DNA from 2 places in the Prosthecodimorpha staleyi genome. Region 1 is predicted to be linked to the other one. Evidence: predicted binding sites of a transcription regulator. Region 1 holds the regulator's gene; the other holds the start of a gene.
What was found. The regulator LexA, encoded in region 1, represses DNA repair genes until DNA is damaged. The targets are predictions, from matches to a motif close to TGTTCNNNNTGTGTTCNG.

Region 1 (4,210 bases):
ACTGTGGTCGAGCCGAGCTTCCTGATGTCCTTTCTGGCGGTTCTGGCGCTGGTCTCGGCGTGGCGCGGCCTCAGCGCCCGGCCGCCCGACCCGGCCTCTGCCGAGGCGTCCGGGATCGTTGCGGAACTGGTCCGGCGCGGCTTCGGCCATGTCATCGGCATGGCGGCGGCCTCCTTCGTGGCGGGTCTGGCGACCGCACCCGTCGTGGCGGCCGAGTTCCACCGGGCGGCACCCTACGGCATGATCGCCAATATGATCGTGTTGCCGATCGTCGGTACCGTGATCATGCCCTTCGCCTGCCTCGCCATGCTGGCCATCCCGTTCGGTCTCGAAATCGTGCCGCTGACCGTGATGGGCTGGGGCATCGACGCGATGCTGGCGGTCGCCCGCATGGTCTCGGCCTGGCCGGGCGGGCAGGGGCTGATCGGGCGCATCCATCCGGCAAGCCTGCCGCTGGCGATCGCCGGCATCCTCTGGTTCTGTCTCTGGACGACGCCGCTGCGCCGTCTCGGCCTCGTGGCGCTGGCGGCGGCCCTGGCGGTCGCCCCCTTCGCGGCGCGGCCGGATATCCTGGTCGGCCAGGGCGGTGCGCCGATCGCGGTTCGGGCGGCCGACGGACGGCTGGCGATCCTCGACGCTCGCGCGAACCGCTTCACCACCGCGACCTGGCTCGCCGCTGGTGCCGACCCGCGCAGCCCCACCGCCGCCCGCGACCTTGCCGGGGACTGGCGCTGCGACCCGCTCGGCTGCGCCTTCCGGGACGGGCATCCCGGCCGTGCGCCGCGGATCCTGGCCCTGGTGCGCGACCCGCGCGCCTTCGAGGAGGACTGCCGGCTGGCCGCCATCGTGGTGACCACGCTCGACGCCCCGCCGGGCTGCGCGGCGAGCGCCGTCGTCATCGACCGCAAGACGCTGGCCCGTACCGGCGCGCTGACGCTCGACTGGCCCCGGCCGCCCGCGTCGACCGGACATCGCCCGTCCTCCGAAGCCGAACCGGGCGATCGCGGCGACCAGTACGACCATCAGCCTGCCTCCGCCCTGGAGCCCGCAGGTCCGACCCCGCCGCAGGCCACGATCACCGCCAGCTTGCCCGCCGGCCGACGCCCCTGGCACGCAGCCGGCCCGTAGTCGTGCAGTCTCCGACCGCGCTGGGACAGTCCGCGCCGGCCCATGACGCCACGCCCAACGCCCCCACCGTACGGCCAGCCATCCAGGGACCCCGGACATCGGACCCCGGATCTCAGCTCGACCGGCACCAGGACCGCTCCGGCCACCGGGCCCGAGCGCCGCGCCGCTCAGTAGCGGCGGATCAGGCCGACCAGCTTGCCTTGGATCTTGACCCGGTCGGGGCCGAAGATGCGGGTCTCGTAGGCCGGATTGGCGGCTTCCAGCGCGACCGAGGCGCCGCGCTTGCGCAGCCGCTTCAGCGTCGCCTCCTCTTCGTCGACCAGCGCGACGACGATGTCGCCGGTATCGGCATTCTCCGAGCGCTTGATCACCACCGTGTCGCCGTCGAGGATGCCGGCCTCGATCATGGAATCGCCGCGCACTTCAAGCGCGAAATGGTCGCCGGACGAGATCAGGTCGAGAGGCACCGGGATCGCGTGGCTGTAGGTCTGGATGGCGGCGATCGGCGTGCCGGCGGCGATCCGGCCCATGACCGGCACCGAGACGACCTGCGCCTTCTCTTCCGCCGGCCCCACCGGCTTCATCTTGCCGAGGCTGCCCTCGATCACCGAGGGGGCGAAGCCCTTGGCGTTGCGGGCGCTGGCAAGGCCCGGCACGACCGAATCCGGCAGCCGGACGACTTCCAGCGCGCGCGCCCGATTGGGCAGGCGCCGGATGAAGCCGCGCTCCTCAAGGGCCGTGATCAGGCGATGGATGCCCGATTTCGAGCGCAGGTCGAGCGCATCCTTCATCTCGTCGAAGGAGGGCGGGACGCCGGCTTCCTTCAGCCGCTCGTGTATGAACATGAGGAGCTCGAATTGCTTCCGCGTCAGCATCGATCGCCGCCTTCGGTTTCGTTTCCAGGTTTCGTGCCCTTCGGATCCGACCGCCGGCCCTCGGCAGCATCGCGGCGGCGAAGACGATCGATCGACCGTCACGACTGCCCGAACACTCTGATGGACCGGTACAAATCACGAACTAAAGCTACACGTTCCCTCGATGTTCTACAAGTGTTAATTTTTCGATAAAAACGGAACACGAACGAAAGAGACACGCATCGAAACGAAACCGTGATGGTCGAAATCGCTCATGTGCGGTCCCGAATCCCGCCGGGCCGGCATGCCCGCCCTCGCGCCCGGCCGGTGGTTCGGCATGGTGGCGCCGTTCGGCGCAAAACCGGCGCGGCCGGACGCGAACCGGCGCGAACCGGGATCGGCGCGTTGCCGGTCTGCCGCCGGGATGCCCGGCGAACCGATCGAATTGTTTAGCCGGCTCTCGGTTGGTCGCGCGGCGGCCGGCCTGCTCAGAAGCGGATGATTCGGCAGGCATCGCCGGCCGCCGCCGCTTCGGCGCCGGGCGCGCGCACGACCAGGCAATCGGCACGGGTGAGCCGGCTCAGCATCGAGGAATCCTGCAGGTCGACCGGCCGGACATGCGGCGGCACAGTGCCGCCGGGCTCGAAGGTCGCGCGCAGGTAGTCCTGCCGGCTGTCGTTCGCCGGCAGTGGCGCGGCCAGCACGGCGGGTTCCTCGGTTTCGATCGCCGGCGCGAGGCCGAGCAGTGCCTTGAGCAGCGGCTTCAGGAACAGGAGCGCGCAGACGAGGCCTGAGACCGGGTTGCCGGGCAGGCCGAGCACGCGCATCGGCCCGAGCGTGCCGAACATCAGCGGCTTGCCGGGCCGCATGGCGATCTTCCAGAAGCCGAGATCCATGCCGGCGCCGCCGAGCGTCTTCTGGACCAGGTCGAGATCGCCGACCGAGGCGCCGCCGAGCGTGACCAGGATGTCGGCCTCCGCGGCCAGTGCCGCGCCGATCTTCTCGGCGATCGCCGCCTCGGTGTCGGCGGCTATGCCGAGATCGATGCCGAGGCCGCCCTGGGCTTCGACCATGGCCAGCACGCCGAAGGCGTTGGAGGCGACGATCTGGTCGGGTCCCGGCATGGCGCCGGGCGGGACCAGTTCGTCGCCGGTCGCCAGCACCGCGACCCGGGGGCGGCGGCGCACCGGCAGCACCGGATGGTTCATGGCGGCGGCGAGCGAGACGGTCCGCCAGTCGAGCCGCGTACCGGCCGGGATGAGCACGTCGCCGGCACGAAAGTCGAGCCCGACGGCACGGATATGGCGGCCGGTCGCGACCGGCTCGACGACCTCGATCTCGCGCTCGGCGACGACCCGCGCATTCTCCTGGATCAGGATGGTGTCGGCGCCCTCCGGCACGGGCGCGCCGGTGAAGATCCGCACGCACTGGCCGGGTCCGAGCCGGCCCTCGAAGGCGCGTCCGGCCGGCGCGGTTCCGATGACGGCGAGGCGGCAGCCGGCGACGGCGTCTTCGGCCCGCAGCGCGTAGCCGTCCATGGCCGAGGCCGCAAAGGGCGGCTGGGTGCGGGTGGCGGCGAGGCCGGCGGCGAGGACCCGGCCCGCCGCCGCGGCGAGCGCGACCGTCTCGCCGCCGAGCGGTTCCACCCCGGCGAGCAGCCGCGCCCGGGCGGCCTCCACCGACAGCAATCCTCCGGCCATGCCTGCGTTCTCCCCGTCGTGCCTGCGTCGCGCTGCCCGGTCAGGCGGCCTGCCAGGGGCCCGACTTGCCGCCCGACTTCTCCAGAAGCCGGATGCCCCCGATCACCATGCCGCGGTCGACCGCCTTGGCCATATCGTAGACCGTCAGGCAGGCGACCGAGACTGCCGTCAGCGCCTCCATCTCGACGCCCGTCTGCCCGGAGACCCGTGCGGTCGCCGTGATCCTGAGGCCGGGCAGCGCCTCGTCGGCCTCGATCTCCACGGCCACCTTGGTCAGCAGCAGCGGATGGCAGAGCGGGATCAGCTCGTGCGTGCGCTTGGCCGCCATGATGCCGGCGATGCGCGCGGTCGCGATCACGTCGCCCTTCTTGGCGAGGCCCTGGCGGATCAGCGCCAGCGTCTCGGGCAGCATGGTCACATGGCCTTCGGCGACGGCCGTGCGCTGGGTCACGCTCTTGTCGCCGACATCGACCATGTGGGCAGCGCCGGTATCGTCGAGATGGGTGAGCCGGGCGGTCAAGGGGCGCT
Region 2 (4,210 bases), on a different contig from region 1:
TGAACACCGCCGCGATATGGCTGATCGTGAAGGCGACGCCGGCGGTCGGGGCGATGTCGGCCGGGTCGGCGATCTTCTGGAAATAGGTGCGCTGGGCGATGGTGAAGGTGAAGAAGACGCCGTCGGCGACGTAGCAGACGGCCGCGATCCAGGACTGGTCGGACAGCGCGTAGCCGGCGAAGACCAGGATCAGCGAGATGTTCTCGATCATGATCGTCCGGCGTTCGCCGATCCGGTTGATCAGGTGGCCGAGCCGCGGGCCGACCACCGTGTTGATCGAATAGGTTGCGAGCATCAGGATCGAAATCTCGGCGACGCCGAAGCCGAACTTCTCGACCAGCAGGAAGGCGCCGAAGGCCGTGAAGATCTGCCGGCGCGACCCGGTCATGAAGGTCAGCGCGTAATAGAGCCAGTAGCGCTGGCGCAGGACCATCGACTTGCGCTGCGGCACCGGCCCCTCGAAGCGCGGGAAGATCGCGATGGCCACGAGCGCGCCGACGATGCACAACCCGCCGGTGATCAGGAACACGGACTGATAGCTCGGCCGGATCGCCCACCAGATCAGCGCGATGCCGCCGAAGGCGACGAATTGCGAGGCCGCCGTCACCGCCGACAGCCGCCCGAGTACCTTGGGCGCCTCCTGCTTGGAGAAGAGCTGCAGCGTCAGCGACTGCGCCATGGTCTCGTAGTAGTGGAAGCCGACCGACATGATCAGCGTCGTCACCCAGAGCCCGTGAATGCTCGGGAAATAGCCGGTCGCCGCCACGCCGATTCCGAGCAGGACCAGGCTGACATAGGCCAGGGTCTGTTCGCGCATGATCAGCAGGAACAAGAGCGCCGACACCGCCAGCAGCCCCGGTACCTCGCGGATCGACTGCAAGAGCCCCATGGCGAGGCCGTCGAAGCCGGCCTGCTCCTTGGCGAAATTGTTCAGGAGCGCGTTCCAGGCGGCGAAGCCGAACCAGTTCACCGCGGCGAGCGCGGTCAGGAAGACGATCGGGCGATGGGTGAGCGGCGCGGCGGGCGGTGTGGTCATTGCCCACCAATAGGGCAGGAATCCCGCACCGAGAAGCGCCGAAGCGGCAGGCGAGCCCCGTCGGCAATGCGCAACTGCGGCTTGGCCCCGTGGCCGGGGTTCGTCTCCGGCGCCTCGCCCTGGCCGGCATCCGACATCTGCGACAGGTTGCACACCGCTCGTGATAGGGTGGGCACGCGATCGGACCGGAGCCGCACGATGTCAGACTTCCGAACACGGATCGGCTTTTGTTTCCTGGGGGCGTGGCTGGCGGCGGCGGCCCCGGCGGCAGCCGAGCCGGAAAGCCGCCTCTTCAACGGCATGTGCGACGCGTCCGCCGCCGTGCCGATCGATGCCGGGCATTTCGTCGTGGCCAGCGACGAAGACAACACGCTCAGGATCTATGCCCTGGCGGGCGGCGCGCCGAGCGGCACCGTGCCGCTCGCCGGCTTCCTCAGGACCGGCACGCGGGAATCCGACCTCGAGGGCGCCGCTCGCATCGGCGACCGGATCTACTGGATCGCGTCGCATGGTCGGAATTCGAGCGGCAAGCTGCGCGCCGAGCGGCAGCGGCTGTTCGCTACCGACATCGTGCCGGGCGGCGCCGTCACCTCGCTTGCACCCGCCGGGACGCCATCGACCGGCCTCCTGCCGGCGCTCCTGGCCGCCCCGGCGCTCGCGCCCTACGGGCTTGCGGCCGCAGCGGAGCGTGCCCCGGAGGCCGCGGGCGGGCTGAACATCGAGGGCCTCGCCGCCACGCCGGACGGCCGGCTGCTGGTCGGCTTCCGCAATCCCCTGGTCGACGGCAAGGCGCTGGTCGTGACGCTGGACAATCCGGCCGACATCGTCGCAGGGGCCGCACCGGCGATCGGGGCGGTGTCGCTGGTCGCGCTCGGCGGGCGCGGCATCCGCAGCCTGGAGCGCATCGGCGACGGCTACCTGATCGTCGCCGGCCCGACCGCCGATGCCGGCAGCTTCGCGCTCTACCGCTGGTCCGGCGGCGCGGCCGATCCGATCGCCGTGCCGGGCATCGATTTCGGCACGTTGCGGCCCGAGGCCCTGTTTGCGGTCGCCGGATCGTCGGAGCTTCAGATCCTGAGCGACGACGGCGGGGTGAAGATCGGCGGCGCCGAATGCAAGTCCCTGCCGGCCGCGCAACAGCACTTCCGCGGCATCACCGTCACGCTGAACTGATCCGCCAAGGAGTGCCGTGACGCGAGAAATTCCGATCGTGCCGGCCGACCGGCACGACCGTGACAGATCCCGCCGGACCGCCCTGCCCGGCCGCGTCGGCATGGCCTATATAGGGGATCAGGAGAACGAGTCGGAAACATCATGAGCGCAGGCAAGCCGCCGTCGCGCCGCCCCGCGGCGGCGCCGGACGACATCCTGGACGATCCCTTTGCGGAAGCCCCCTTCCCGGGCGATCTGCCGAACGAGCCCGAGACGCCCGGTCCCGAGATGGACGGGTACGATCCGGTCGCGTTCGATCGGATCCCGTTTGGCGACGAGCCGGCGTCCGGGGACGATGCCTATCCGCATGACCGCTTCGCCGACGACGCCACGGGTCATCCGGGCGCCGGCGACGGCTTTCCGTTCGATCCGGACCACCCCGTTCCGGCCGGCCTCACCCGCTCGCGTGCGCCCGCGCCGCCGCCGATGGCGCGTCCGGGCGGCATCGCGGCGCGCGCCGCCGGCCTGCGCCCGCCGCCTGCCGAATCCGCCTATCTGGACAATCTCAATCCCGAACAGCGCGACGCCATCCTGACCACCGAGGGTCCGCTCCTCGTGCTGGCCGGCGCCGGCACCGGCAAGACCCGCGTCCTGACCACCCGCATCGCCCATATCCTGGCCACGGGCCGTGCGCGCGCCGGCCAGATCCTGGCCGTGACCTTCACCAACAAGGCCGCGCGCGAGATGAAGCACCGCATCTCGTCCCTGGTCGGCGAGGCGGTCGAGGGCATGCCGTGGCTCGGCACCTTCCATTCGATCGGCACCAAGGTGCTGCGCCGCCATGCCGAACTGGTCGGGCTCCGGTCCGATTTCACCATCCTCGACATGGACGACCAGCTGCGCCTGATGAAGCAGATCATCCAGGCGGCCGGGATCGACGAGAAGCGCTGGCCGGCGCGCCAGCTGTCCGCCTTCATCGACGGCTGGAAGAACAAGGGCCTGACACCGGACCGCATCCCGCCCTTGGAGGCGCGCGCCTTCGGCAACGGCAAGGGCGGCGAACTTTACCGTGCCTATCAGGACCGCCTGAAGGCGCTGAACGCCTGCGACTTCGGCGACCTGCTGCTGCATGTCATCACCATCTGGCGCGCGCATCCGGACGTGCTCGCCGACTACCAGCGCCGCTTCCGCTACATCCTGGTCGACGAGTACCAGGATACCAACGTCTCGCAGTATATGTGGCTGCGCCTGATCGCGACCGGCTCGAAGAATGTCTGCTGCGTCGGCGACGACGACCAGTCGATCTATGGCTGGCGCGGCGCCGAGGTCGACAACATCCTGCGCTTCGAGCACGATTTCCCGGGTGCGAAGGTCATCCGGCTTGAGCGAAACTACCGGTCGACCGGCCACATCCTGGCCGCCGCCTCGCATCTGATCGCCCACAACGAAGGCCGGCTCGGCAAGACGCTGTTCACCGACGCCGAGGACAAGACGGCCGAGAAGGTCGTGGTCGCCTCGGTCTGGGACAGCCAGGAGGAGGCCCGCGCCATCGGCGAGGAGATCGAGCGGCTGCAGCGCGACGGCCACGCCCTGTCGCAGATCGCCGTTCTGGTGCGCGCCTCGTTCCAGATGCGCGAACTGGAAGAGCGCTTCCTCAATATCGGCCTGCCCTACCGGGTCATCGGCGGCCCGCGCTTCTACGAGCGCCAGGAAATCCGCGACGCGCTGGCCTATTTCCGGGTCACCTGCCAGCCGGCCGACGACCTCGCCTTCGAGCGCATCGTCAACGTGCCGAAGCGCGGGCTCGGCGACGCGACCATCCAGCAGGTCCATGCCTATGCGCGCGCCAAGGGCGTGCCGCTCCTGCAGGCGACCGCCGAGATCGTCGAGACCGAGGAGCTGAAGCCGAAGCCGCGCAGCGCGCTGGCCGGGCTGGCCGCGTCCTTCGCGCGCTGGCGCGGCGATCTCGACAGGCTGCCGCACGGCCAGCTGGCCGGAATCATCCTGGACGAGGCCGGCTAT

Region 2: a site for LexA is predicted at 2,331-2,348, ahead of KL771_RS18195 (ATP-dependent helicase). Genes of this name have one in related genera too.

Annotation. Positions count from the first base shown of each region.
Region 1 covers NZ_JAHHZF010000001.1:592,815-597,024, reverse strand. The annotation lists gene KL771_RS02610 (ComEC/Rec2 family competence protein) at 1-1,128, shown strand, start outside; gene lexA (transcriptional repressor LexA) at 1,296-2,003, opposite strand; gene KL771_RS02600 (molybdopterin molybdotransferase MoeA) at 2,471-3,682, opposite strand; gene moaC (cyclic pyranopterin monophosphate synthase MoaC) at 3,723-4,202, opposite strand.
Region 2 covers NZ_JAHHZF010000009.1:62,007-66,216, reverse strand. The annotation lists gene KL771_RS18205 (MFS transporter) at 1-1,036, opposite strand, end outside; gene KL771_RS18200 (DUF3616 domain-containing protein) at 1,235-2,209, shown strand; gene KL771_RS18195 (ATP-dependent helicase) at 2,351-4,210, shown strand, end outside.